4 regions of the Desulfitibacter alkalitolerans DSM 16504 genome follow, and region 2 is predicted to be linked to each of the others. Evidence: riboswitches for the same ligand, from Rfam matches in the RefSeq annotation. Region 2 holds a riboswitch; each other region holds the start of a gene.
The links. Region 2 has a riboswitch for cobalamin ahead of K364_RS0121385 (4Fe-4S dicluster domain-containing protein). Riboswitches for the same ligand answer to the same signal wherever they lie in the genome.

Region 1 (6,209 bases), on a different contig from region 2:
AATGTCAGTAACTCACCATCGGCAAAGGTGCTGCAGATTTCTGAAGCAGCTTCAACAGACTTCTATTTAAAGCGTGTCTTAAAGCCAGAACATGGACAGGCCCACAGGGAAGGCAATATCCATATTCATGATTTATCCTGGTACGGCAAGACTCTCACATGTTTGCAAATACCCCTGGGAAGACTTCTAAATAGAGGTTTTAATACAGGAAATGGCTATATAAGAAAGCCAAAGTCTATTCGCAGTGCTGCAGCTCTGGCCTGCATAATCCTGCAGAGCAACCAGAATGACCAACATGGAGGGCAATCCTTTGCTTTCTTTGACAGAGACTTGGCACCCTTTGTAGATGCTGAATTTAATAGACAAAGAAAGATGTTAAAAAATGAATTTTTTAAACTATATCCTGGAGCAAAGGATATGGACAAGGATTTAATTAAGGATTTAATTGATGAAAGAATCAATAAACTGGCCTATGAAAAAACCAAAGAAGAGACCTTTCAAGCAATGGAAGCTTTTATATACAACTGCAACTCAATGCACTCCAGGGCCGGTGCCCAGGTACCTTTTAGCAGCATAGCCCTGGGAACTGATACTACCTACGGAGGTCGAATGATAACCGAGCAGTTCTTGTTAGCATATGAAAAGGGCTTGGGTAAAGGAGAGCAGCCAATCTTTCCAAATGTAGGCTTTAAGCTTAAATCAGGCATTAATCTAAACCCAGGAGACAGGAATTACTATTTATTCAGGCTAGCCATGTATGTTGCAGGAAAAAGGCTGTTTCCTGCATTTATAAATCTAGATGCCAGTTTCAACGCCAAATACCAGGACGAAGTAGCTTATATGGGATGTCGTACAAGGGTTATTGCCAATGTAAATGGGCCGGAGGTGACAGATGGCAGGGGAAACCTTTCATTTACCACTATCAATCTACCTAGAATTGGTATTGAGGCAGCTGGAAATTGGAAGAATTTTTATAGAAAGCTTGACGAAACAGTAGACCTGGTTATTGACCAACTCCTTCATAGATATGACATACAAAAAAATCTAAAAATTACTGATTTTCCTTTTTTATTTGGTGAGGAGCTTTATCTGGGAAGCGATGCCCTTAAGCCTGGTGAGAAAATAGAAACATGCATAAGGAATGGAACACTGAGCATGGGCTTTATTGGCCTTGCCGAGATTCTAGTAGCCATGACAGGCAAGCACCATGGTGAATGTGAAGTAGCTCAAAGCAAAGGGTTGGAAATAATAGGGCATTTGCGCAGGAGAGTGAACGAGGCCACAGTTAAACATGGGTTAAACTTTACTCTCCTTGCCACCCCTGCAGAAGGCTTGAGCGGCAAATTTCTAAAGATGGATATTCAAAAATTTGGAGTAATTAAAGGTATTACAGACAAAGAATGGTATACAAACTCCTTTCATGTACCAGTAGAGTATAACATGTTTCTATTTGATAAAATCAAGGTTGAGGCCCCATACCATAAATTTTGCAACGCAGGACATATTTCCTATGTAGAAATGGCGAGCAGTATGGAACACAACTTGATAGCTTATGAGCAGATTGTAAGAGAAATGCATGCCCAGGATATGGGATATTTTGCAATTAACTTTCCAGTGGACTGCTGCAGTGGATGTGGTCATTCAGGTGTTATATATGAAGACAATTGCCCAGTTTGCCAGAGCAAATCAATAAAGAGAATAAGGAGGATTACTGGATATCTCTCTACTCTTAATAAATTTAATAATGCAAAAAAACAAGAAGAGAAAAACAGGGTGATCCACTTTGAAGGAAACTAAAATGTATTTGCAAATTGCTGATTACATTAGAACCAGTGTTGTGGATGGACCTGGAATCAGGCAGGTATTATTTTTATCCGGGTGCAATTTTGCTTGCAAGGGATGTCATAATCCTAAGCTTCAGGACTTTCATTATGGAAAATCAATGTCAATAACAGACGTAGAAAAACTTTTTACTTTTGATAAGAGAATAAATAGAGTAACTTTTACTGGAGGAGAGCCCATGGAGCAGGCTTTTGTTCTAGAAAAACTTGCCACCAGGTTAATAAGCAAGGGCGTGGAGGATATATTAATTTACTCGGGCTATATAATTGAAGAAATCTTATCTGAAGGAGATGAGAATAAAATCAAACTTTTAAAAAAGTGCAGTACCCTTATAGATGGTAGATTTGAGATTAGCAAAAAAGACCTTAGGCTTCCTTTTAGAGGTTCAGCTAATCAAAGGATCATTGATTTGCGAAAAATAAGGTCTTTATTAGTTAATAATCCGGTCAGCCAAGTTGTCAGACCTTAAAAAATTTCTCCTTTACCATATGTTTTTTTCTTGGTAAGATATAGTAAAATATAAGCTTTTAGATATTTGTAAGATATAAAAACAAGGGGGTTTAATATCAAAAGGAGGTTAGCAATGAGAATGAATAATATCGAAAGAATTTTAAAAGATATTTTACAAGGCCAGCAGGAAATGCGCGGAGACATAAAGCAAATGCAAGGTGATATTGCGGAGCTAAGAAGCAATCAACAGCAAATGCAAGGAGATATCAAGCAAATGCAAGGTGATATCACACAGATGCGTGGAGATATCAAGCAAATGCAAGGTGATATTACAGAGTTAAAAACAAATCAGCAGGTCATGCGAGGAGATATTCAACATATACAGGAAGATATTAAAGAAGTTAAGTGCGATATAAAGGATATTAAATTAAAGCTTGATGATTTGGAAATTAAAAATGCTGAAAGACATATTGAGATTTATGGTGAAATCAAAGCTCTTCGAAAGGACTTTTTAGCCATTGAATCAGTAACAGCTAAAAACTGGAATGATATTGTTCATCTTAAAGGTGTTAAGCTTATATAAAGGGCAAAATCTTTAGTTTAAAATTATTTGGGATATATTTGTATAATAATTTTCTTATTTAATGAAGTCGGGTCACAGCAAATCTCAAATTCTATCTTAATAAAAAGGTAATTAACTAGTTTGGGAATTTCTTAATTGACAGTTCAAATCTTTGTTGTTAAGCTGTAAATATAGTATAATTTAATACTTGTATGAAGCAAGTGATACTTCATGGAGAAGTAGAGAGGGAAGCTGGTTAGAATCCAGCACGGACCCGCCACTGTGAAGGGTAGTCAAGCTGCATTTGTGTCACTAGGCATTAGCCCTAGGAAGACGCAGTATTGACAATGACCTGAAGTCAGGAAACCTGCTTGTTTTATAAACTAATAGCTTGCCCACGTGGACTTGGGAAGGGTTGTTTTTTATTGTCTTGATTACCTTAAGACGTATCCCTTTTGCCATGTACCGCAAAAGGGTTTTTGTTTTAGAAATAGCGTTTTAGAAGGGAAGATGATATACAGTGCGTGCCTATATTCTGCAAAGACTGCTGTACTTGATACCTGTATTTTTTGGTGTTTCTCTTTTAACCTACAGTTTAAGTAAACTAGCCCCGGGGGATCCAGCAGAAATAAAACTTAGACAGGCTGGCTTTGAACCTACCCAACAGATGCTTGAAGCTACAAGACAACAAATGGGATTAAATGATCCAGAATATGTTCAATTCTTAAATTGGTTAAGTGGGGTACTTAAGGGTGACCTGGGTGTGTCCTTTTATTCTGGTACTCCTGTGACACAGGAAATATTATATAGGCTTCCGGCAACCTTTGAACTAACCTTTGCTGCTTTAATAGTAATGATTGCCATAGCAATGCCTGTTGGAGTTTTAGCGGCAGTTTATAAGGGCACGTGGGTTGATAATATAAGCAGAGTATTTGCTTTTTTAGGTGCATCAATGCCAGCGTTTTGGTTGGGTTTAATACTAATGTATTATCTATCAGTGAAATATACGATTTTCCCGGTAATGGGCAGACATGGCATAGATAGCCTGGTATTGCCTGCAGTTACCCTGGGTATGGGAATGGCTGCAACCTATACTAGACTATTAAGAGCTAGTATTTTAGAGGTATTGGGACAGGATTATATAATGGCGGCAAGGGCTCGGGGACTAAAGGAAAGGATAGTTATTGTAAACCATGCCTTAAAAAATGCACTTATATCAATTGTAACCCTACTTGGTATGTCACTGGGCTTTTTGCTCGGGGGTACGGTGATTGTTGAAACTGTGTTTTCTTGGCCAGGGGTTGGTAAATATGCAGTTGAGGCTATTTTCAACCGAGACTACCCAGTAATTCAGGGGTATGTTCTGTGGATGGCAGTAATATTTGTACTGGCAAACCTTCTCGTAGACATTTCCTATAGGTTTTTAGACCCGCGCATACGCTTAGGAAGGGGGTCTTGACATAGGCATAATTAGGAGCTTGGCTAAAGATAAGATGGCCCTAATCGGACTCATAGTAATTTTAAGTATAGTACTTTTAGGTATATTTGCACCCTATGTAACCCCTTATTCTCCAGATAAACAGAATTTAAAGCAAACACTCAAACCACCAGATAAGGATTTTCTAATGGGTACGGATCATCTGGGAAGATGCATATTTACGAGGATAGTATATGGAATAAGATTATCACTTGGAGTTTCCTTTGTTGTAATAAGCATCATTTTTACCTTGGGGGTTGCGATTGGTACAACTGCAGGCTATATGGGTGGAAAAATCGATAACCTTTTTATGCGGTTTGCAGATGTTATTCTGGCCTTTCCAGGACTTGTTTTAGCCATTGGCATAGCTGGCATTCTTGGACCAAGCTTAATCAATATAATGTTAGCTTTAGCTGCTGTTAACTGGGTTGGTTATGCCAGGATAGCCCGGGGACTAGTTCTATCACTACGGGAAAAGGAGTATGTACTGGCAGCAAGAGTCAGCGGAAGCACTCATTTAAACATTATTTTTAGACACATACTGCCCAATATGATTTCTCCCCTAATAGTGCTGGCAACCTTAGACATGGGGGCTATCATATTACAAATATCTGGACTGTCTTTCCTGGGATTAGGTGCTCAGCCCCCAGATCCAGAATGGGGTGCCATGTTAAATGACGGTAGATTCTTTTTTCAAAGGGCACCTTGGTTAATGCTTTTTCCTGGGTTTGCTATCTTAATAGTTGTTATGGCCTTTAATCTGGTAGGTGATGGCCTGCGAGATGTCCTGGATCCAAAGTTCAAAAAAATAATCTCACATAAGAGGGTGATGTAATGTTAGAAGCAAGGATTGAAAAGTACTGGACAGGCAGAGCTAATGGATATAGCGAAGCGATACAGGAAGACATGAACTCTTTTAAAAAAAATGCATGGCAGACAGTTATTAAGGATTATGTAGGAACTGATGGACCAATTAAAGCTTTAGATGTGGGAACGGGTCCTGGCTTTTTTGCAGTAATTATGGCTGAACTTGGTTATGAGGTCACAGCCTTAGATACCAGCAGTGAAATGCTTAAAGAGGCTAAAAAAAATGCTCAATTTGCCGGCTTTGAAATAACCACAATCAAGGGAGATGCACATAGAATTGAGCTTTCAGATGGCAGCTTTGATTTAATCATTTCTCGAAATCTAGTTTGGACTCTGCCAAACCCAATGGAAGCTTATGCTGAATGGTATAGACTTCTTAACCCAAGAGGAAAAGTTTTAGTTTTTGATGCTAACTGGTATTTACGTCTCTCGGTTCCACAGCTTCAGGAAAAGTATGAGGCCTGCAGACAAGAGGCAGTAAAAAAAGGCTATTCCGATGGTGTGACCTCAAATCAGCACAAAGAATGTGAGGAGTTGGCTAGAAAACTACCTTTGACCTATGAGAAAAGACCTGAGTGGGATAAAAAAGCCTTAGCCCAGTGTGGATTTAATACGATAGATATAGCTGAAAACATCAATGACGTTGTTTATGATGAAAGACAAAAAACCATGTATAGTGAAGTACCACTATTTGCAGTTTTCGCGAGAAAATAACTTATTAGATTAGATTGGGAGACCACGGTGGAGATATTAACCAATAGTCTTAAGGAACAACTAAGGAAGAAAGCCAATTATATGGGAGCAGACTTGTTTGGTGTTGCTGATTTGGAAAAAGCCAAGCCTTACATAAAAGACAATTATGGACTTGAATTTTCAAAGTACCCATCAGCAGTTTCCATTGGGGTTTTCTTTCCAAAAGAAATCATACGCCTTTTAGAAGAGGGGCCACAGCAGGTTTATTCCTATTACTATAGTGTGATAAACCAAAAGCTGGATGAAATTTCCCTGCTG
Region 2 (6,209 bases):
CCTGCCCAGACAATAAACAGGGAGACAAGCCCTGCCATAACAGGGTCTAAAACGGGATAGCCAAAACGCGCTCCTATTATACCAAATAATGCTGCTACTGAGCTCAAGGCATCAGTCCTATGATGCCAGGCATCAGCAGCTAGAACAGTGCTTTGTATTTTATTAGCGGCCATTAAGGTATATCTATATGAAAATTCCTTGACCAGGATAGACAAGACAGCAACCCAGATTGTAATTTCTGTGGGTATTAATAAACTACCAATTAATATCTTTCTAACGGAAGCAACCAGCATCAACAAACCCACACCAATTAATACAAGGGAGATGATTTTTGCAGCTATAGATTCTATTTTCCCATGTCCATAAGGGTGTTCCTTGTCAGGTGGCTGCTTGGAAATACGCAAGCATATAATAACACACGCTGTAGTGAAAACATCCGTCAAGGAATGGAAGGCATCTGCTATTAAAGCCACACTATTCCCCAGTACCCCTGCCATGAACTTAATAACAGATAGAAAAATATTGAGAATTAAAATATGAAGGCAAACCCTTTCTCCATATTTATTTTTATCAAAATTATCTTTATCAGTTCCACTTGGATGAGACGTTTCCACACAATGCCCCCCTTCCTTCACCAATTGCAAGAGCAAACAAATAAAATACCCGCAGGAAAGGTCCCGCAGGTATACCTGCTGCATAAAGCCCAATTTATATAAAATAAATCTGACCACATTCTCTTATTCTTTTAAGTCAACTACATTTTATGCATAAAACCTTTGTTCTGTCAAACTTTTTGGGTTAATTTAGTGAATACTTTTCTATATTTTAGGAGATATTATGATTGTAACCTGTTATCTATTACAGGTCAACACATGAAAGGAGGAAATCAATAATATGTCATTAGACAGGATAGCCCTTATTTTAGTTATAATTGGTGCCCTAAATTGGTTGCTGGTTGGTGTATTAGGTCTTGATCTTGTAGCCACAATTTTTGGCGGCCAGGGCGCTGTTTTAAGCAGAATTATTTATACCCTGGTTGGCGTTGCAGGTATATGGGCCATTTCCCTACTTGTAAGACCAAAAACAGAAGTGAAATAATAGTATAGTTTTTGCGGCAGCACCTTAACCAACTTATAGTTAGTTAAGGTGTTCTGCCTTAAAAAGCATGCATTTCCCATGCTTTAGAAATCATTTTAAGAAGCTGAATTCCTGCAATGCTGTTTCCGTATTCGTCAAGTGCCGGCCCATAAATGCCTATGCCGCATCCTTCTTTAAACAGGCTGGCTTTATTTGAGGAGTATACTGACAGTATTCCTCCACTCACACCACTTTTTGAGGGTATGCCTGCAGAAACTGCAAATTTCCCCGATGCATCATACATTCCACATGTAAACATTAATGATTTAACTATCCTGGCAGCTTCACCAGGTACTATTTGTGTGTTTTTAACAGGGTGACGGCCGCTATTAGCAAGGACCGCCCCTATCCATGCCAGCTCCAGGCTGTTTATTTCTATGGAGCACTGCTTGAAATACAATTCCAGGGTCTGCTCCAGATCATTTCCAAGAAAACCCATGTCCTTTAGAAAATAGGCTAAAGATCTGTTACGGTCAGCAGTCTCCCATTCTGATAATAATACTTCATGGTTAAGGTCTGGCCACCTGCCTGTACATCTATAGATCAGGTCTAGTATTTTATTCAGCCTTTCATCCACATTTTTACCCTTAATTAAAGAACAAACTGTAATGGCACCTGCATTAATAAAGGGGTTGAAGGGCCTGCCAGGCTTAACTGTTTCCAGTCTGGCAATAGAATTAAAGGGGTCACCGGTAGGCTCCATGTCAACTTTTGATAATATATACTTAAAGCTCTGCTCCATAAGGAGCACTAGTAAACTTAGTATTTTTGAAATGCTTTGTAAGGTGAAGGGAACATGCCACTGGCCGGATGTCAGTTCTAGTCCGTTTATACCTACTACGGCTGCCCCCAGATCATGGGGGTTTGCCCTTGCTAATGCTGGTATATAAGTAGCCAGCTTACCCTGTGAAGTTATTTTTTTGTTCATTTCCACCCATTCAGCTAATTGGGCTTCTGGTGATAGTGTTTCCCTAGAAGATATCATAGCCTGCTCCCCTCTTTGTAAACTTTATTAATAATTTGTTCATTTCTTATTTTAATGATGTATAAGATATTTCTTCTAAAAGCAGGAATTATATGGTGGATGTCGAATAATATTTTATGATAAATATGATGGATATTGATGGATGCCTAATAGGGATGCCAAGTAAAGTTAAGCAAAAAGCAAAATTTAGGGAAGTACAATTAAAAAATACTCGCAGATAACAGGTGCCCATATAGGGAGAATAGAGAATCAGGTTTAAATCCTGAGCGGTCCCGCCACTGTAACTGGGGATAACCTTATCACAACCACCTCTGCATTATGCATTGGGAAGGGATAAGCAAAGATGATCCAGAAGCCAGGAGACCTGCCTGTAATCCAAGAAGTATGCAGGGTGATGGCAAAGTCCTCAACTATTATTGATATAGTTGAGGACTTTTTTATTTTATTATAAAAAGATGGGAGGTAGTTTAATTGAACAAGATGGTGTTTAAAATTAATGAACAAAAATGCAGGGGGTGTAGAAGATGTGAGGCAGCTTGTTCTTGGACCACTTCAGGAATGACTAATCCACGCCTTGCGGGAATTAAAATCTTTAAATCTGAAGAAGAGGGCAGGGACTACCCGGTAATCAACCAAACATGCTACCAGGATTTCTGTGGAAAAGCACATCCTAAAGAAAAGGGGAATAATGTTCCCCTGTGTGTGACAACCTGCTTATTTGGAGCTATAACTTTAGAAGGAGAAGTGATCTAAATGAATAAACTTCAATATGGATATGCCGGTAAAATCCTATGGATTAATCTCACTTCAGGAGAAATCAGGCATGAAAAGCTTCCCGAAGAACTAAAAAGATCCTACCTGGGGCAATCTGGCGTAAACGCCAAGCTTCTTTACGATTTAACAGATGCAGCTACTGATCCTCTTGGTCCAGATAATCCACTAATTATTGGGGTAGGCCCTCTAGGCGGTACATTAGCTCCATGTTCAGGAAGGTATACAGTTACAGCCCTTTCTCCCTTAACTGGAATATTTGGTGACTCCAATTCAGGAGGGCACTTTGGGCCAGAATTGAAATATGCAGGCTATGATCATCTTGTAATAACCGGTAAGGCCCCAGAACCTGTTTACATCTGGATAAATGATGATACGGTTAAGATCAAATCTGCAGCACTACTTTGGGGCAAAACAACCTGGGAGACTGAAAGGGAAATTAAACTGCAGTTGGGCCAGGATACAGCACAGGTTGCCTCTATAGGGCCTGCAGGAGAGAACCTGGTAAAATTTGCAGCAATAATCAATAACCTGTGCAGGGCAGCAGCCAGGACCGGCATGGGTGCAGTCATGGGTTCAAAAAACCTGAAGGCAATAGCAGTAAAAGGTACAAGGGGTATTACAGTTAAGGACCCTGATAAGTTTCTGAAAACTGTACATAAATGCGAGGAAGACATCCTAAATGATCCAATGTATGAGGTTTCTTCAACCCTTGGAACAACTGCAATTACTGGTCTAGCCCAGATGCTGGGCTTTCTTCCAACAAAAAACTTTCAGCTATCAGCTTTTGAAGAGGCCGAAAGCCTTCGCGGAGAAATCCTTCTCCAGAAATACGCAACTAAACATAAGGGCTGCTTTAACTGTGCAGTCAGCTGCAGCAGATTTTATAAAGTAACTGAAGGCGAATATGCAGGCACCGTGGGCGAAGGACCTGAATATGAAAGCATCTCAGCGCTAGCCTCAAAATGCGGCAACTCTAACCTGCCATCAGTACTAAAGGCCAATACCTTGTGCAACCAGCTGGGGTTAGATACTATCTCTACAGGTAATGTTATAGCCTGGGCAATGGAATGTTTTGAGAAGGGCATTATCAAAACATCTGACCTTGATGGCGAAAGTCTTAACTGGGGTAATCACCAGATGATAAACAAAGTCATTGATCTTATTGCCCACCGCAGGGGTATTGGCGACCTGCTTGCAGAGGGCAGCTACCATGCAGCCACAAAAATTGGCGGCCTGGATTTTGTGATTCACAGCAAGGGCATGGATTACCCTGCAGTTGATGTTAGAGGAACCAAGGGCATGGCCTTGTCCTTTGCAGTTTCACCCAGGGGTGGAGATCATTTAAAAGGCCTGCCCCTGTATGAAGTAGCACCTGAAATCTATAAGGATGATATTAAGGAAGAGTTGGGAATAGAAATAACTCCAGAATACTGGAAGGAATACTCATCCAAAGCTAAAATGATGATCTGGCATGAAAATTGGCACTGTATAGTAGATTCATTAGGGCTGTGCAAGCTGGAGGGAATAGCACTTAAACCCCTTAAGCCCAAGCATTTCAGGGACCTGCTAGCAGCTGGTACAGGGTTGGATATGACCATTGAAGAATTGGAGCTAATTGGGGAACGCATATGGAATTTAGAAAGGCTAATTGGTATCCGTACCAGGGGCATTAACAGACAACACGACCTTCCGCCAAGAAGGCTCATGGAGGAACCCATTGCCAATGGGCCAAACAAGGGTGAAAGACTATCTGCAGAGGATTATAATAAAATGCTTGATGAGTATTACCAACGCCGCGGTTGGAGCATGGAAACTGGATACCCAACTCTAGAAACCCTTAAAAGATTAGGAATAGAAAATGAAAGGAATTAAAATGAAAAAGGAATTCTTTACAATCAAGATAAGGTATTATTCCATTTATGCAGTTGCAGCGGGAAGGCTTGAAGAGGAGATTACAATAGAGCCTAATTCCAGCTTTGACCTTTCCCAGTTATTAACTACCCTGATAAACAAGTATGGCACAGCACTATCGAATAAAATATTTGATAAGGATTATAATTTTAAACCAATTTTTTGGATACTTGTTGACGGCAAACGAATGCCACTTCCTAAAAACTATTCCGAGTTTAAAACAAAATCACCTCCAATTGGAGGCAAGAAATATACAGAAATAATAATTACTTCCCCACTATTAGTTGGAGGTTAGTACAAGCGAGGAAATATTTATTTTGTAGAGAAGTCCATATAGAGAATATATATTATGAAGTGATTTTAAAAATCAAAAAAGGGGCCGCGGCTCCTTTTTAATATGTTATAATAATACAGTTATGATGATAAGACGTTGAGAAAGGGGTCCTTGGTTTGGAATTGTTAGGTTTGTTTATAGCTTTAGTAGCTATTGTACTAGTTACTTCTAAATGGCATGAGGTTATTTATGCATTATTATTAGGAGTTGTATTTATTATAATCTTTTCGGCAATGCCCATTAATTTAATACTATCTATTTTTATGAAAGTAACCTTTAACCTGGATACAATTTCCCTGATGATAGTAGTTTTGTTAATCACATTATTTAGTTCAGTTATGTATAAAACCTTGTTGCTCAATAAGCTGTTAAAGTCATTAATCGACCTGGTTAAGAGCATTCACCTGCTTATTGCATTAATTCCTGCTTTAGTAGGACTTCTTGCTGTTCCTGGAGGTGCAGTAATGTCAGCACCTTTCATTGATCAGCTTGGAGAAAAGGTTAAGATGAGTGCTGGTTACAAGTCAGCAGCAAATACCTTCTACAGGCATTTGTCTGTATTTTTCAATCCTCTGGCACCCTTGTTAATAATAGCAGCAGACCTAAGTACATTGGGCTTCCTGCCTCTTATGAAATTCCACCTTATCCCGGTGATAATTACACTGGTAATATCTCTTATAGTTATAAACCGTTTTTGGCCTCATGAATCCCATGAATCCAGTGTTTCAACCAACCAGGGAGAAGCACATATAAATAATTCCTTTGCAGCATCCTTAAAAAGTGTCCTCTTTACCGGACTTCCTTTAATAGTGGCCATTGTGCTTACCATAATACTTGAAGTTAACTTTATAATTGCCCTGGTCATAGCCATTGCCCTTACCATACTCCTTGATTACAAAGAGGATAAGATACTAAAAACTTCAGATATTAAGATCATGCTCTCCCAGGGTATAAACTGGAGGCTCGGCTTCTCAGTATATGCTATCATGCTGTTTGGGGCATTTGTAAAGGATTCTGGAGCAATTCCCATACTGGCCCAGATAATCACCAATTCAAATATGCCCTTAC
Region 3 (6,209 bases), on a different contig from region 2:
AGTAAGTCCTTCAATAGCCTTATTCCATAACAAAACCTTTCCGTATTTATTTATAACAAAAGTAGCCTCAGGCAGCGAATTGATAATATCAGCCATTTTTCTTTCCGATTCCTCAAGGGCTACCTCTGCGCGCTTTCGTTCATCTATATTTTCTATAGCAGTACTTAAATACTTGAAATTACCTTCAGCATCTTTTACAAGTGAAATGTTTAAACGACCCCAGATAATCTGCCCATCTTTTCTAACATACCTTTTATCAATACAGTAGTTCTCAATTTCACCGGTTATTAATGAGTTGTACAAATGTATATCCTTTTGCAAATCCTCATAATATGAAAACTTAGAAAAATGCATCCTGGACATTTCTTCAACTGTATAACCCAAGAAATTGCACAATGTCTCATTTGCTGTCAATGTATAGCCCTTAATATCAGAAACACCAATTCCTACTGATACATTTTGAAAAAAGGAGCGATATTTTTCTTCACTTTCTCTAAGAGCATTTTCAACTTGTTTTTGAGGTGTAATATCTGAATAAATACCGTAGCCTGCAACCACTTCTTCATTTATTATAATTGGTATTCCTTTAACAATAACGTTAACTGGCTTATTTCCCTTTCCATATCTTACAGTTTCAAAAGAATTAGATTTGCCTGATAATATCTCTTTAGAAGTTTCTACTGCCCTTGCATACTCATGAAGATATGTCTCATTTTCTAATTCACCTACTAACACATCCTCAATTTTTTTGCCCCTGATTTCATCAATATGGTAATCAAAAAGCTCTGTAAATCTGCTATTGATTTCTACTATTCTGTTTTCTCTATCAAAGTATACAATGGCATCAGTCGCATTTTTGAAAAGGGCTTCAAAGTGCTTATTTTCTAACATAAAAATTCCGGTATCATCCTTCTTTTTTTGTGTAGAAGACATTTATTTATCACCCAGCCTTAATTAAACAAAAACACATTATCTGAGAATTCTACATTATTTTCTAATAACCTTGTTTCTTTGAGAAGTTTTTCTGGGATTACGTAAAAAAATGGCAACAAACTGATTTGTCGCCATTTTCATAAGCCTTATTCTTTGTTACTAACCCCTGCTTCTTCAAAGGTAGCCATTTCATGGATTATCTTAACAGCTGCTTCTATTAGATGAAAAGCTAAAGCTGCTCCTGTACCCTCTCCTAACCTTAAATCCAAGTACAAAACAGGCTGTAGGCCCATGAAATCTAACATGATTTTGTGTCCCGGTTCTTGAGATAAATGGGAAGCAAGCATATATTCTTTGCATTCCTTCTTCATGTTATAAGCCACTAAAGCCGCTGCTGTTGAAATGAAACCATCTATAACAACCGGCACCCTTCTTGCTGAAGCTCCGAGAATCACACCTGTTAAGGCGGCAATCTCCAATCCACCAACCTTTTTTAAAACATCTAGTGCATCTGTTGGATCTGGATTGTTAACTTCCAGGGCTTTTTTAATTACCTGCTGTTTTTTTATCAGCCCATGGTCATCAACCCCAGTACCTCTACCAGTAATAAACTCCACATCTTTCCCACTAAAGCATGCAAGAATGGCACTGCTTGGAGTAGTATTTCCTATCCCCATTTCCCCAGTTCCTATCAATGCTGCACCTTTATCAATTTCTTCATTTACCAGCTTAATACCCACTTCAATGGCAGCTACTGCCTCTTCCTCTGTCATGGCTGGCCCCTTTGCCATATTCCTTGTACCAGGTCTGACCCTGCAATTATTTAAGTCCGGATGGTCTATTGGCTCCCCGGCTACTCCCACATCTGTAACAACTACCCTGGCTCCAGCATGGTTAGATAAGACATTTATTGCCGCACCATTATACAAGAAATTAAGTACCATCTGGGGTGTCACTTCCTGGGGAAAAGCACTAACACCTTCTTCTACCACCCCATGATCACCTGCCATTGTCATTACCACCTTATCCCCTAGTGTTGGAAGGGGATTTTCCTGAATCTGTGCTAGCTGTACGACAATTTTCTCCAGCACCCCCAAACTCCCAGGTGGTTTAGTTAGATTGTCTAACCTTTTCTGAGTTTCTTCTCCCATGGCTGGATTAGTTTTAACAATGCTTTCAAGGGTTTCTTTGAATAGTTTCACTTTGTTTACCTCCTCCTTTTAATGTATAAAAAAAGTTCCCAAGCTTAACAGCTCAAGAACTTTTCCATCATCCTTAAAGACCTAATGCTTTAGGCAGGTTTCCTGACTCCCGATTCAAACGCCTGTGGCCAGCCTTCCCAGAGAAACCTCCAGTGACATAACCTGACTCATCGATTACAGTGGCGGGACCGTACTGGAATCTAACCAGTTTCCCTTTTACCCCATATCTGGGCACCTAATACATTAAATATTCATTTATTGACATTATAATATTGTTGACCATCAATTTCAATATATTTTGAACACCATTATTTTGGGCATCATTCATTATCTCTCTATTATTTTCAAAAAGCTTTGATTATGGGCAATCTCCAAAGTTTATTTATAGTTAGCACAAGGCCCAATACATTTTCCACATACATCTGCAAAACCAATGGCACTGTGCTCATCAGCTACTTTTAGGAGCCTTTCATAACATAAAGGTTTATTAATACTATTTTCAGTTAATGCCCCAACTGGGCAGTTTTTTACACACTTCAAGCAGCCCTTTCCTTCATAAAACAGACAATATTCCTTAGCAGGCTTTACTGTTGGTTCTATAAAGTGGCTAATAGCAATACTGCCAAATCTGCCTGCACATCCAACTGGAGTTATTAGCATTTTATTAACTCCAAATGTACCCAGACCTGCGATGTAGGCAATACTCCTATGAGACCAGGCAGCTGTAAGAGTTTTTTCGTCAAAGTTATGTGTAGCCTTTTGATAAGCAGTTTCAATTCCTAAAGCATTAAGCCTCTCACTTAATAATATGCATATTTCATTTATTAAAGAATTGGCATTAATATATGCACTTGCCCATTTTTCTGAGACCCTGACTCCATCTCTATTGGATCGTGCTATTTCTATATTAAAGGGAACATAAAAAGTTACAATGGTTTTGACATTTTTTAATAGGTCCTCGGGCATTAAGTGATGAGGATGTAATTTTTTTAGTTCCAGGAACAAAGGGTCATTTGGATTGGCATATCCTATTAAGGGTTCCCTGAAGCCAAAGGGACTTTTCTGAACGGCTTCAATTATTGTACACTCAATGGCTGCTCTAATTTTATCCATAATGTTCTCTCCCATATTTAATATCCTTACTACCTATTATACAACCATACAGATTTTATAAAAAGCCTTATTTACCAATGTAATATTATTTCTCAGCAGTTAAAGCAGGTAAAAAAATAAGACAAGAGAAACGTCACCTTGTCTTGTTTTTGTTTGATGGTGCCTCGGGGCGGAATCGAACCACCGACACGAGGATTTTCAGTCCTCTGCTCTACCGACTGAGCTACCGAGGCATATATGGTGACCCGTAGGGGACTCGAACCCCTGTTACCGGCGTGAAAGGCCGGTGTCTTAACCGCTTGACCAACGGGCCATTTTAAAATTAAATGGTGAGCCATCCGCGACTCGAACGCGGGACACCCTGATTAAAAGTCAGGTGCTCTACCGACTGAGCTAATGGCTCTCATGTCAACAAGTCACAAGTGTACACTACTAAATCCAAAGTGTCAATAGAAAAATGTTTTAAATAATTTCATTATATTTCAAATCATCCATTTAAAGCAGCCTACTCTGATATCATATTATTTTCTACCATTAAAAGATGTTCAAACATTCTTTTACGAGCTTCCATTGAGTCACCATTTTTTATAGCTTCATAAATACCCTCATGAGCATCTAAAAGTGTTTGGGGCATTCTTTCTGTTGAATACAGCTTTTGGCGACTGGTGCGCATGGTATTTTCAATGGTATCTGATACAGTATTCATAAGCCTAGTTAATAAAACATTTTGTGAAGCCTGGGCAACTGTATAATGGAACTTCCAATCCGCCTTTTCACCAATTTCTGATTGATCAACATCTCGCTTCATTTCATCCAGGGCTTCCCTCATCTTTGCCAGGTCCTCTTCATCACGTCTCATTGCCGCCAGACCAGCCGCTTCTACCTCTAATCCTTTACGTACCTCTAAGATTTCAATGACAGTATCCCTTTCCATCAACAAAACTAACGCAAGGGGTTCAATAATTGAATCAATGCTTGTCTGCTTAATAAAAGTGCCTTCACCAGATTTAATTTCAACCAGACCCATTAAATGTAAGGCACTTAAAGCCTCCCTCACTGATGCACGGCTAACCTTAAGTCTGTCTGCCATCTCTCTTTCCGATGGCAATCTATCACCTGGTTTTAGGTTTCCTTCAGTAATCATTGCCTTAATCTGTTCTACAATTTGCTCATAAATTTTTCTGGGTTTTATTGGTTTGAATTGCATTAAGCATACCCCTCATCTTACCTTTAGTTTAGTAATAATTTTTCTTACATTCTTCTTTTTAAAGTTTAGCATTTCCTCATGTCAACGTCTATATTAAAATTCACCCTAATAAAGGTAATATTGAGCACAAAAGAAAAAACTGCCCTGAAAAGTTTATACTTAACAGGGCATGATGTGTTTAGTATTTACCGTCTAATATTTGTGCCGTGTGTAATACCTTTGTATTAGATTTTTTAACATCTAAACCACCCCGCAGTGACATTAAGCACCCTGGACAGTCAACAGCAACCAATGCTGCATCAGCATTTTCCACATTTTTAAGCTTACGATTTAGCATTTCTGCAGAAACCTCTGGCAGCTTCACACAATAGGAGCCGCCAAAACCACAGCAGCGATCTGCCTCTTCCATTTCTGTATAATCTAGATGTGGCATTGCCTGTAATATTTCTCTAGGTTCTTTTTTCACACCCATGCCGCGATTCAAGTGACAGGAATCGTGATAGGTGACTTTAATGGGACTTGTACAAGCTACATCACATGCAGCGGCAACTTCCTTAACACTAAGACCTTGTTCATTTGAATCCAGAATATGAACAAGCTTTATAAAATCAACTGCTTTTTCAGAAACTTTTTGGGCATCAGACTTTGCCTTTGCATCACTATCACCTGCTAACCAGTCCATCCAATCATGCTTAAGTGCTGATGTACAGGTGGGGCAAGCACTTACTATATAATCGTATTCATCTTTAGCAAGGGAGGATAAATTCTGTTTAGCTATTACTGCAGCAGCATCATTTCTGCCCATATATTTTGCCGGTGCTCCACAACATGTCTGCTCTTGTGGATAAACTACCTCGTATCCCTTTTTATTTAGAACCCTGACCAAAGACTCACCTATTTCAGGATATGCAAAGTCAATTACACATCCTCCATAAAAGGCTGCTTTACCCTTCTTATTCTCCACATTTTGCTTCACCGACTTTATAATGTCTCTAAATGGTTTCGGAGCAATTGCTGGTAAGCTTCTCCAATGGGAAAGCTTTGAATAGCCCAGTGGAAGTTTTCTAATGAATTTGCTGCCATCTTTACCTTCAGCAACAAATGGCTTTTGTGCCCATGAAGCCTGACGTAAACCAAAGTGGAACAACCCCTTGTTTTTTAAAACTGATTCTATAATTGTATTTTGTATAAAGGGCAAGGGTATTTCTTTTCTAATTCTGCTTCTCATTTCCATTATTAGTTCCGGTATTTCAATCTTTGCAGGGCAAAACTCTTTACAGCGGCCGCAGCCAATGCACATTTCCTGAGGCTTTTCAGCATCTCTCTTACTGTTAAAAAAGGATGTTAGGAGAACACCAATACCACCTGCATAAATGTGCCCGTAAACATGACCTCCTACTAACTGGTAGGTTGGGCAAACATTAAGGCATGAAGCACAACGCACACATTGGGCCATTTGTTTAAACACAGGATCCCTTAATAATTCCTTTCTGCCATTGTCTAGAATTATCACGTGGAGCTCTTTGTCAATGATTTCTGGTCCTATGCCATCTTTTAAGGTTGGTACAGCACCTGTGATCATTGTTGTGTAAGCCGTTATGGGCTGGGCTGTAGCACTTTTTGGGAGAGCCTTGGCTATGGGAGCAACATCTTTAAACTTTTCCACAAGCTTTTCATAGCCAAAGATTGCCACATGAACTGGAGGCAGGGTAGTTGTCAGCCTTCCATTACCCTCATTCATGAATAAACACATT
Region 4 (6,209 bases), on a different contig from region 2:
CGACGCCTATCATCGGGCATTTTTCTATGCGATGGGAATTTGTGCTGAGACAAGACACAATATTCGATCACTCTTTGACTTCAAAAACGGCGGGATTAACCCGGATGGTCTTTCGGACCCGTGGCAGACGGGCAGTACGCGCCGCCTGTGCCGCTTGGCCTTTAACCTCTGGAACGGCTTTACGGAGGAAGGAAAAGAAAACCGTTCCACACCCTATGAGTTGTTTGACTGCGGCTTTGCACCGTACTTTTTTGAGGCTATCCGTCTGCGCTATCCCGAATATTGCCGAAGCATGGAGTGCACCATCCGTCAATCCGCAATGGAACGGTAAAATCAGCAAAATTTTGAAAGGAGGCGCGCGCGGTGAAAGAGATCAAAACCAAACAAACCCTAAAGGATATTAAGGCACTGGATAAGACGACAGACGTGTCCCGCAGGATGAAAAATGCCTATATCCGCACCAAAGACCAAGCAGAACATCTCGGACATAACGATAACGGCAACTATGTGGATGATGCCGGGAATAACATCCATGAGGGTGCAAAAGTTGTTATCCAGGAAACCGGACATACCGCAGGAAACTACGGCAAAAAGGCAGTTGAAAAAATAAAGGACCGTCGCGCTCCGGATGCAGATGCTCCTCGTTACCACGATTCAAACGGTGAGAATGTGCGGCAGACCCCCACAAGTGAAGTGAAGGAATCAGCACACAGGGATGTTGTCCAGACTAAAACAAAACCGGCAACGGAACTGAACACAACTTCGGTCAAAGCAAAGGAAGCAGTAAATCAGAACGTTTCCCAACCCGGAGCAAAGCAGGCGGCAAAACACAATGCTATCCCATCCAAGGCAAAGGAAACCATAAAACGGAAAGTTACCCTGTCCAGACCAAGCGAATTAGCAAAACGCAGGTTCGTTCTAAGCAGAGCGAAACAGCGATTTTCTCAAACCATTGAAATCCGGATGGCAAATCAAAATATCGGTCAAATACAATCACAACAGATATCCGAGCGAATACCTGCTCAACGTCCCCTTTTTCAACCAGCCAGGAAAGCAGCGGCACAAACCCTCCACACCTCCGGTAAAATAGGACGCACCATAAAGCAATCTGTCGAAACTGGCGGCAAAACCCTAAAAGAAGCCGCTAAAGGTACGATTAAATCAACGCAAAGATCGGTTAAAACCGCCGAGCATACTGCTAAAGCTGCTGTTAAAACCTCACAGGCAGCAGCAAAAACCGCCGCCAAAACCGCACAGGCTGCTCAAAGAGCGGCCCAGACTGCACGATTAGCGGCAAAAGCGGCGGCTGTTTCTGCAAAGACAGCAGTTAAGGCAATGCTGTCTGCTATAAAGGCGATCATCGCGGCAGCCAAGGGCCTGACCGCCTTGATTGCCGCTGGCGGCTGGATAGCAGTGACGATTATTCTTGTGATATGTCTTGCGGGGCTTTTATTAGGCTCAGCATTCGGAATATTCTATTCCAATGAAAGCCCCGGCGGGAACACTCCGGTTATGTCGGAGGTGGTCAATCAGCTTAACAATGAATTTGCGGCAAAAATAGAACAGATAGAAAATGAAAATCCACATGACACCCTGGAGCTGTCCGGTAGCAATAGCATCTCCGCAAGCCAGTGGCGGGAAATCTTGGCGGTCTATGCGGTAAAAGTAACCGTCGATCCGGAAAACGGCATGGAGGTTACCACCCTCGACGATGCCAAGGTGGGCATCCTGCGGGACGTCTTTTGGGATATGAACAAAATCGACTATTGGATAGAAACTATTGTACATGAGGAAACCGTAACTACCACTGACGAGGATGGCAATGAAACCACCGAAACCATCACCACCACCGAAACCACCCTGCATATCAATATAACCTCCAGATCCTATACGGACATGATTACCGAGTACAGCTTCAATCCGGATCAGGTAAAAATGCTAAATGAGTTGATGAAGGACGAATACCGACATCTATTCATGCAGCTTATCGGCAGTTAGACGGATGTTGCCTATCCCCACAGGAAATCGCGGTCCTGACGGAAAACATGGGAAAACAAACAAAATAGTTTAATGACCAAATTAAGTGGAAAGGTGGAAAAACAGATGAACTTGGAAGAATTAAAGGAAATGGAATATATAAAATGCGTGGGTTTATTAGCTGAGTTGATTGACCTGGACACGGATGCAAAAGAAAAAATCCATAAGAGCTTTCAAAATATAGGGATTAAAAACTTTTTTCTTCATCTTGAATCGGTGGACTTGCCTACTGAGATTTCCGAGAAGTTGAAAAGCATAAAAGCCATTATTGAAATAGTTGATGTAAAAAGGGGGCGGGCATAACATGAAGCAGGATATATTGCATACCGAGAATTTTTTAAAAGGGCTGACAACTTTAACAGGACTGCCCTACAAAAAAGTTCAGCAGTATGTAAAAGAAAATAACCCTTTTAACATCCTGGAGCATCCCCACATTATGGAACCAAATGATAGACAGCTTGAAAAGATAGGGCTGCTCAATGAGTTTATTGCCTCTTACAACATTCTGAAAATCTATGAAAGCAATGAGAAGGTCATGCTCAATTCATCAACCATAGCAGGCCAATATTTTTTAGCCCTTTTGGGAGGAATGAAGGATAAAGAAAGGTTTATGGTTGCATTTTTAGACAGCGGCAACAACATCATCGAAACAAAGACCATGTCGGAAGGGAGTATCGGACAAACAGCGGTGTATCCAAGAGAAATATTAAAATATGCCCTTGCCTGTGATTGCAATACAATGATTTTAGCCCATAATCATCCCGGAGGGTCCAAAAATTTTTCTCCGGAGGATAGGGCATTGACACAAAGAATGGTTGACATTTTTCATCCCCTTGAGATCAAAGTTCTGGATCACATAATTGTTGGCGGTAGAAGCTATACTTCTATGGCGGAAAAAGGGATTATCCCCTGCCAGAGCAAAGGTACAGCAAATTATGAAATGATAACATTAGGTCCAATACCTGCGGAAGAAAAGCGGAATAGGTTTAAACATACACACTTGCGTTAAATATTCAATCAAATCACAAAATTGTCAATACGATGTTATTCTAAAACTAAGGAGACAAGTTATAATGTCCTTTATTGCCTTGAGGTAAATTAGGTATATCAGCAGACGATCACAAAACCAGGGAGACTGTTACATTCTTAAACGTCCTTCCCTTCTGTAGATGTAAAAGCTATGCCATAACGAATTATTTCATTGACGTAATATATACTTGTGTGATAGTGTTATATTAAATTGAATATTTAAAATTACAGGTGACGTAAATTGTTTTTTCGTCTTAAAAGGGAAGTAGGTTGAAATCCTACGCGGTCCCGCCGCTGTAAAAGAGGAATCCCTCCAGGAATGCCACTGTTTGAATGGGAAGGCAGGAGGGGTAATGATGCTTGAGCCAGAAGACCTGCCTGTGATAATGCGCCAAAGAACTCTACGAGCGATAGGGGGTGTTTGACTGAAAGTGTATACTGTCTTTTTATAAAAGCCTCTTAATCGTAAATGGTTAAGGGGCTTTTTAGTATGCTTATATTAAATTACCATAAAAGGTATGTGATTTTATGAGAAAATCGAATATATGCTCAATGTTTCAAGCCATGCTTGCATCAGTGTTATTTGGTGCGAGTGCCCCAATTTCTAAATTGCTATTAGGCAATATTGAGCCAATTCCGATGGCTGCATTTTTATATCTCGGCAGTGGCGTGGGGCTATTATTGTTTAAAATTGTAAGGCATATGAACCATAATTTTATAGAGATAGAAGCAAAAATAGATAAAGGCGATATTAAATGGCTAATTGGTGCAATTATCGCAGGAGGTGTTATTGCTCCTATTGTGTTAATGTTTAGCTTACGTAATACTCCTGCGTCTACTGCTTCACTCCTTTTAAATTTCGAGGGTGTTGCGACTACTTTAATTGCTGCTATTGCTTTTAAGGAAGCCATTGGGAGACGTATATGGTTGGCGATTGCATCAATAACAACTGCAAGCATACTATTATCATTGAATTTAAACGGTGAATGGGGTCTTTCAATAGGTGCGTTAGGCGTAGTATTGGCATGTACCCTTTGGGGTATAGACAATAATTTCACACGGAATATTTCAGCAAAAGACCCCTTGATTACTGTTACAATAAAAGGGATTGGAGCAGGTGTTTTTTCGTTAATATTAGCTTTGATAATGCATACCAGTTTCCCGAATATCGGAACAATATTAGGAGCTATGTTATTAGGATGCTTTAGTTACGGATTAAGCATTGTACTGTTTATATTTGCCATGCGTAATCTTGGAGCTTCGCGAACAAGTGCCTTTTTTGGAACTGCTCCGTTTGTAGGAACATTGTTATCTTTCTTGCTATTTAGAGAATTTCCAAGTACTTTATTTTATATATCATTACCAATAATGATTATAGGTGCCATATTAATATTAGGTGAAGAACATGGACATATCCATATACATGAATCTATGGAGCATGAGCATCGCCACAACCATAATGACGGACATCACACGCACAAACATATAGATGGAGAGCATTTAGAACATACACATTTACATAAACATGCAACTATTGAACATTCACACAAACATACACCGGATACCCACCATAGACATGCGCATTAGCTATTTTATAGAGATTTAATACAATAAAATATGGTGGCCTTGAAAACTAAATATCAAAAACAGGTACCGGTAATGATAAATAAAATTGTTTACCGGTGAAAAGGGAAGTCGGGTGAAAATCCTGCGCGGTCCCGCCGCTGTATAAGTGTAATTCTTCATAATATGCCACTGGGAAACCGGAAAGGCATGAAGAGTAGTGATGCTTGAGTTGAGGGGTTTTATTTTTACAAAAAAGGAAGGCAAAAGGCATGTTGAATAACAAAAATCTAAAAATAGCGTTTTATGGCAAAGGCGGAATAGGTAAGTCAACAATAGCGGCTAACTTATCGGCAGCTTTTTCCAAATTGGGATTGAAGGTACTCCATATAGGGTGTGACCCGAAAGGAGATTCTACAAGAAATTTGACAGGAAGTAAAATACCTTCGGTACTGAAAGTGATTCAGGAAAAGGGAACAGAAATTGAAGAAAAGGACATTATTCATTCTGGGTTTAATGGTGTGGCATGTATCGAAGCAGGGGGCCCGGAAGCTGGAATAGGATGTGCGGGAATGGGTATAACCACCATGGCTGAAGAACTGAATCACCTTGGGATTGTTAACAAGCCGTGGGATGTAATTGTTTATGATGTTTTAGGAGACGTGGTCTGCGGCGGCTTTTCGGTTCCTATGCGAGAAAAATTTGTCGATGCGGTGTATATTGTCTCATCTTCGGAGTTCATGTCCATCTATGCGGCCAATAATATCATGAAAGGTGTGCGAAGGTTTTCAACCGGGGAAAGGAATCTTTTTGGCGGGATTATTCACAATCGGAGGAATGAAAACTCAAAGGATGAGATAGTAAGATATTTTGCTGAGAAGTCAAACACACAGGTTTTGGATGATATCCCTTTTTGCAATGAGATTGTTTTTTCAGAGCTGGAAGGGAAAACAGTTGTAGAAAAATTCCCTGGGTCTAAAGCTTGTAAAACTTTTATGAATTTAGCAAAAAGGATAAAAGAAAACCTAAATTATAGTATTCCAAGAGCAATGGAAGACATTGAATTGGAACAGTTTGGAAGAATAATGCTGCAGATGGAGATAAAGAAATGAGCATAAAAAAAACATCGATCACTGATCAGGACATTACTTTCCTAAAGAAAGCCATTTACAAAGAAAGCTGTCTGGAAAATATTAATTTGGCCTTATGTATTCCGGATGTTCACGTTTTGGCCGTTGGTCCGGAATCGTGCCTGAGAGTCCTATATTTTCGAGCCATGAGGCAACGGCAGAATGACAGATTTTGCATGCAAACCATGGACAGTTCGGATTTGGTTGCCGGCAGACATTTAGATATGGCAAAGATGGCTTTGCAAAATATGCTAAAGGATGAGAAGAATCATATCAAAGCGGTCATTATTTACATTTCATGCACAGATATTCTCATGAATAGCGATTTTGAGAGCATTATAAAATGCATTCAAGGAGAATACGGAATGCCTATTAAGCTTTTTAAAAGGGGACCGCTTTCCAAGAGGCGTATATTGCCGAAAGAGAGGCTGAGCAACATTTTTGCCGGGA

Region 1: linked by a shared signal. The riboswitch ahead of nikB (nickel ABC transporter permease) and the one ahead of K364_RS0121385 (4Fe-4S dicluster domain-containing protein) in region 2 are both predicted to bind cobalamin.
Region 3: linked by a shared signal. The riboswitch ahead of cobT (nicotinate-nucleotide--dimethylbenzimidazole phosphoribosyltransferase) and the one ahead of K364_RS0121385 (4Fe-4S dicluster domain-containing protein) in region 2 are both predicted to bind cobalamin.
Region 4: linked by a shared signal. The riboswitch ahead of K364_RS0115910 (DMT family transporter) and the one ahead of K364_RS0121385 (4Fe-4S dicluster domain-containing protein) in region 2 are both predicted to bind cobalamin.

Annotation. Positions count from the first base shown of each region.
Region 1 covers NZ_KK211103.1:103,566-109,774, reverse strand. Annotated here, with positions in the region: gene K364_RS0116965 (anaerobic ribonucleoside triphosphate reductase) at 1-1,797, shown strand, start outside; gene nrdG (anaerobic ribonucleoside-triphosphate reductase activating protein) at 1,784-2,311, shown strand; gene K364_RS0116955 (hypothetical protein) at 2,426-2,875, shown strand; cobalamin riboswitch at 3,057-3,243, shown strand; gene nikB (nickel ABC transporter permease) at 3,375-4,313, shown strand; gene nikC (nickel transporter permease) at 4,333-5,166, shown strand; gene K364_RS0116940 (class I SAM-dependent methyltransferase) at 5,166-5,912, shown strand; gene K364_RS0116935 (epoxyqueuosine reductase) at 5,940-6,209, shown strand, end outside.
Region 2 covers NZ_KK211106.1:105,297-111,505, reverse strand. Annotated here, with positions in the region: gene K364_RS0121405 (cation diffusion facilitator family transporter) at 1-614, opposite strand, end outside; gene K364_RS0121400 (DUF378 domain-containing protein) at 895-1,098, shown strand; gene glsA (glutaminase A) at 1,157-2,122, opposite strand; cobalamin riboswitch at 2,328-2,508, shown strand; gene K364_RS0121385 (4Fe-4S dicluster domain-containing protein) at 2,594-2,875, shown strand; gene K364_RS0121380 (aldehyde ferredoxin oxidoreductase family protein) at 2,876-4,768, shown strand; gene K364_RS0121375 (MoaD/ThiS family protein) at 4,755-5,102, shown strand; gene K364_RS0121370 (DUF401 family protein) at 5,258-6,209, shown strand, end outside.
Region 3 covers NZ_KK211103.1:30,656-36,864, forward strand. Annotated here, with positions in the region: gene K364_RS25820 (PAS domain S-box protein) at 1-933, opposite strand, end outside; gene cobT (nicotinate-nucleotide--dimethylbenzimidazole phosphoribosyltransferase) at 1,080-2,135, opposite strand; cobalamin riboswitch at 2,211-2,389, opposite strand; gene K364_RS0116605 (hypothetical protein) at 2,514-3,248, opposite strand; tRNA gene K364_RS0116610 (tRNA-Phe) at 3,406-3,481, opposite strand; tRNA gene K364_RS0116615 (tRNA-Glu) at 3,487-3,561, opposite strand; tRNA gene K364_RS0116620 (tRNA-Lys) at 3,576-3,651, opposite strand; gene K364_RS0116625 (FadR/GntR family transcriptional regulator) at 3,754-4,455, opposite strand; gene ldhH (L-lactate dehydrogenase (quinone) large subunit LdhH) at 4,634-6,209, opposite strand, start outside.
Region 4 covers NZ_KK211102.1:329,096-335,304, reverse strand. Annotated here, with positions in the region: gene K364_RS0115930 (DUF6075 family protein) at 1-331, shown strand, start outside; gene K364_RS25815 (hypothetical protein) at 364-1,998, shown strand; gene K364_RS0115920 (hypothetical protein) at 2,104-2,340, shown strand; gene K364_RS24490 (JAB domain-containing protein) at 2,342-3,046, shown strand; cobalamin riboswitch at 3,279-3,462, shown strand; gene K364_RS0115910 (DMT family transporter) at 3,595-4,653, shown strand; cobalamin riboswitch at 4,698-4,888, shown strand; gene K364_RS0115905 (nitrogenase iron protein NifH) at 4,902-5,741, shown strand; gene K364_RS0115900 (nitrogenase component 1) at 5,738-6,209, shown strand, end outside.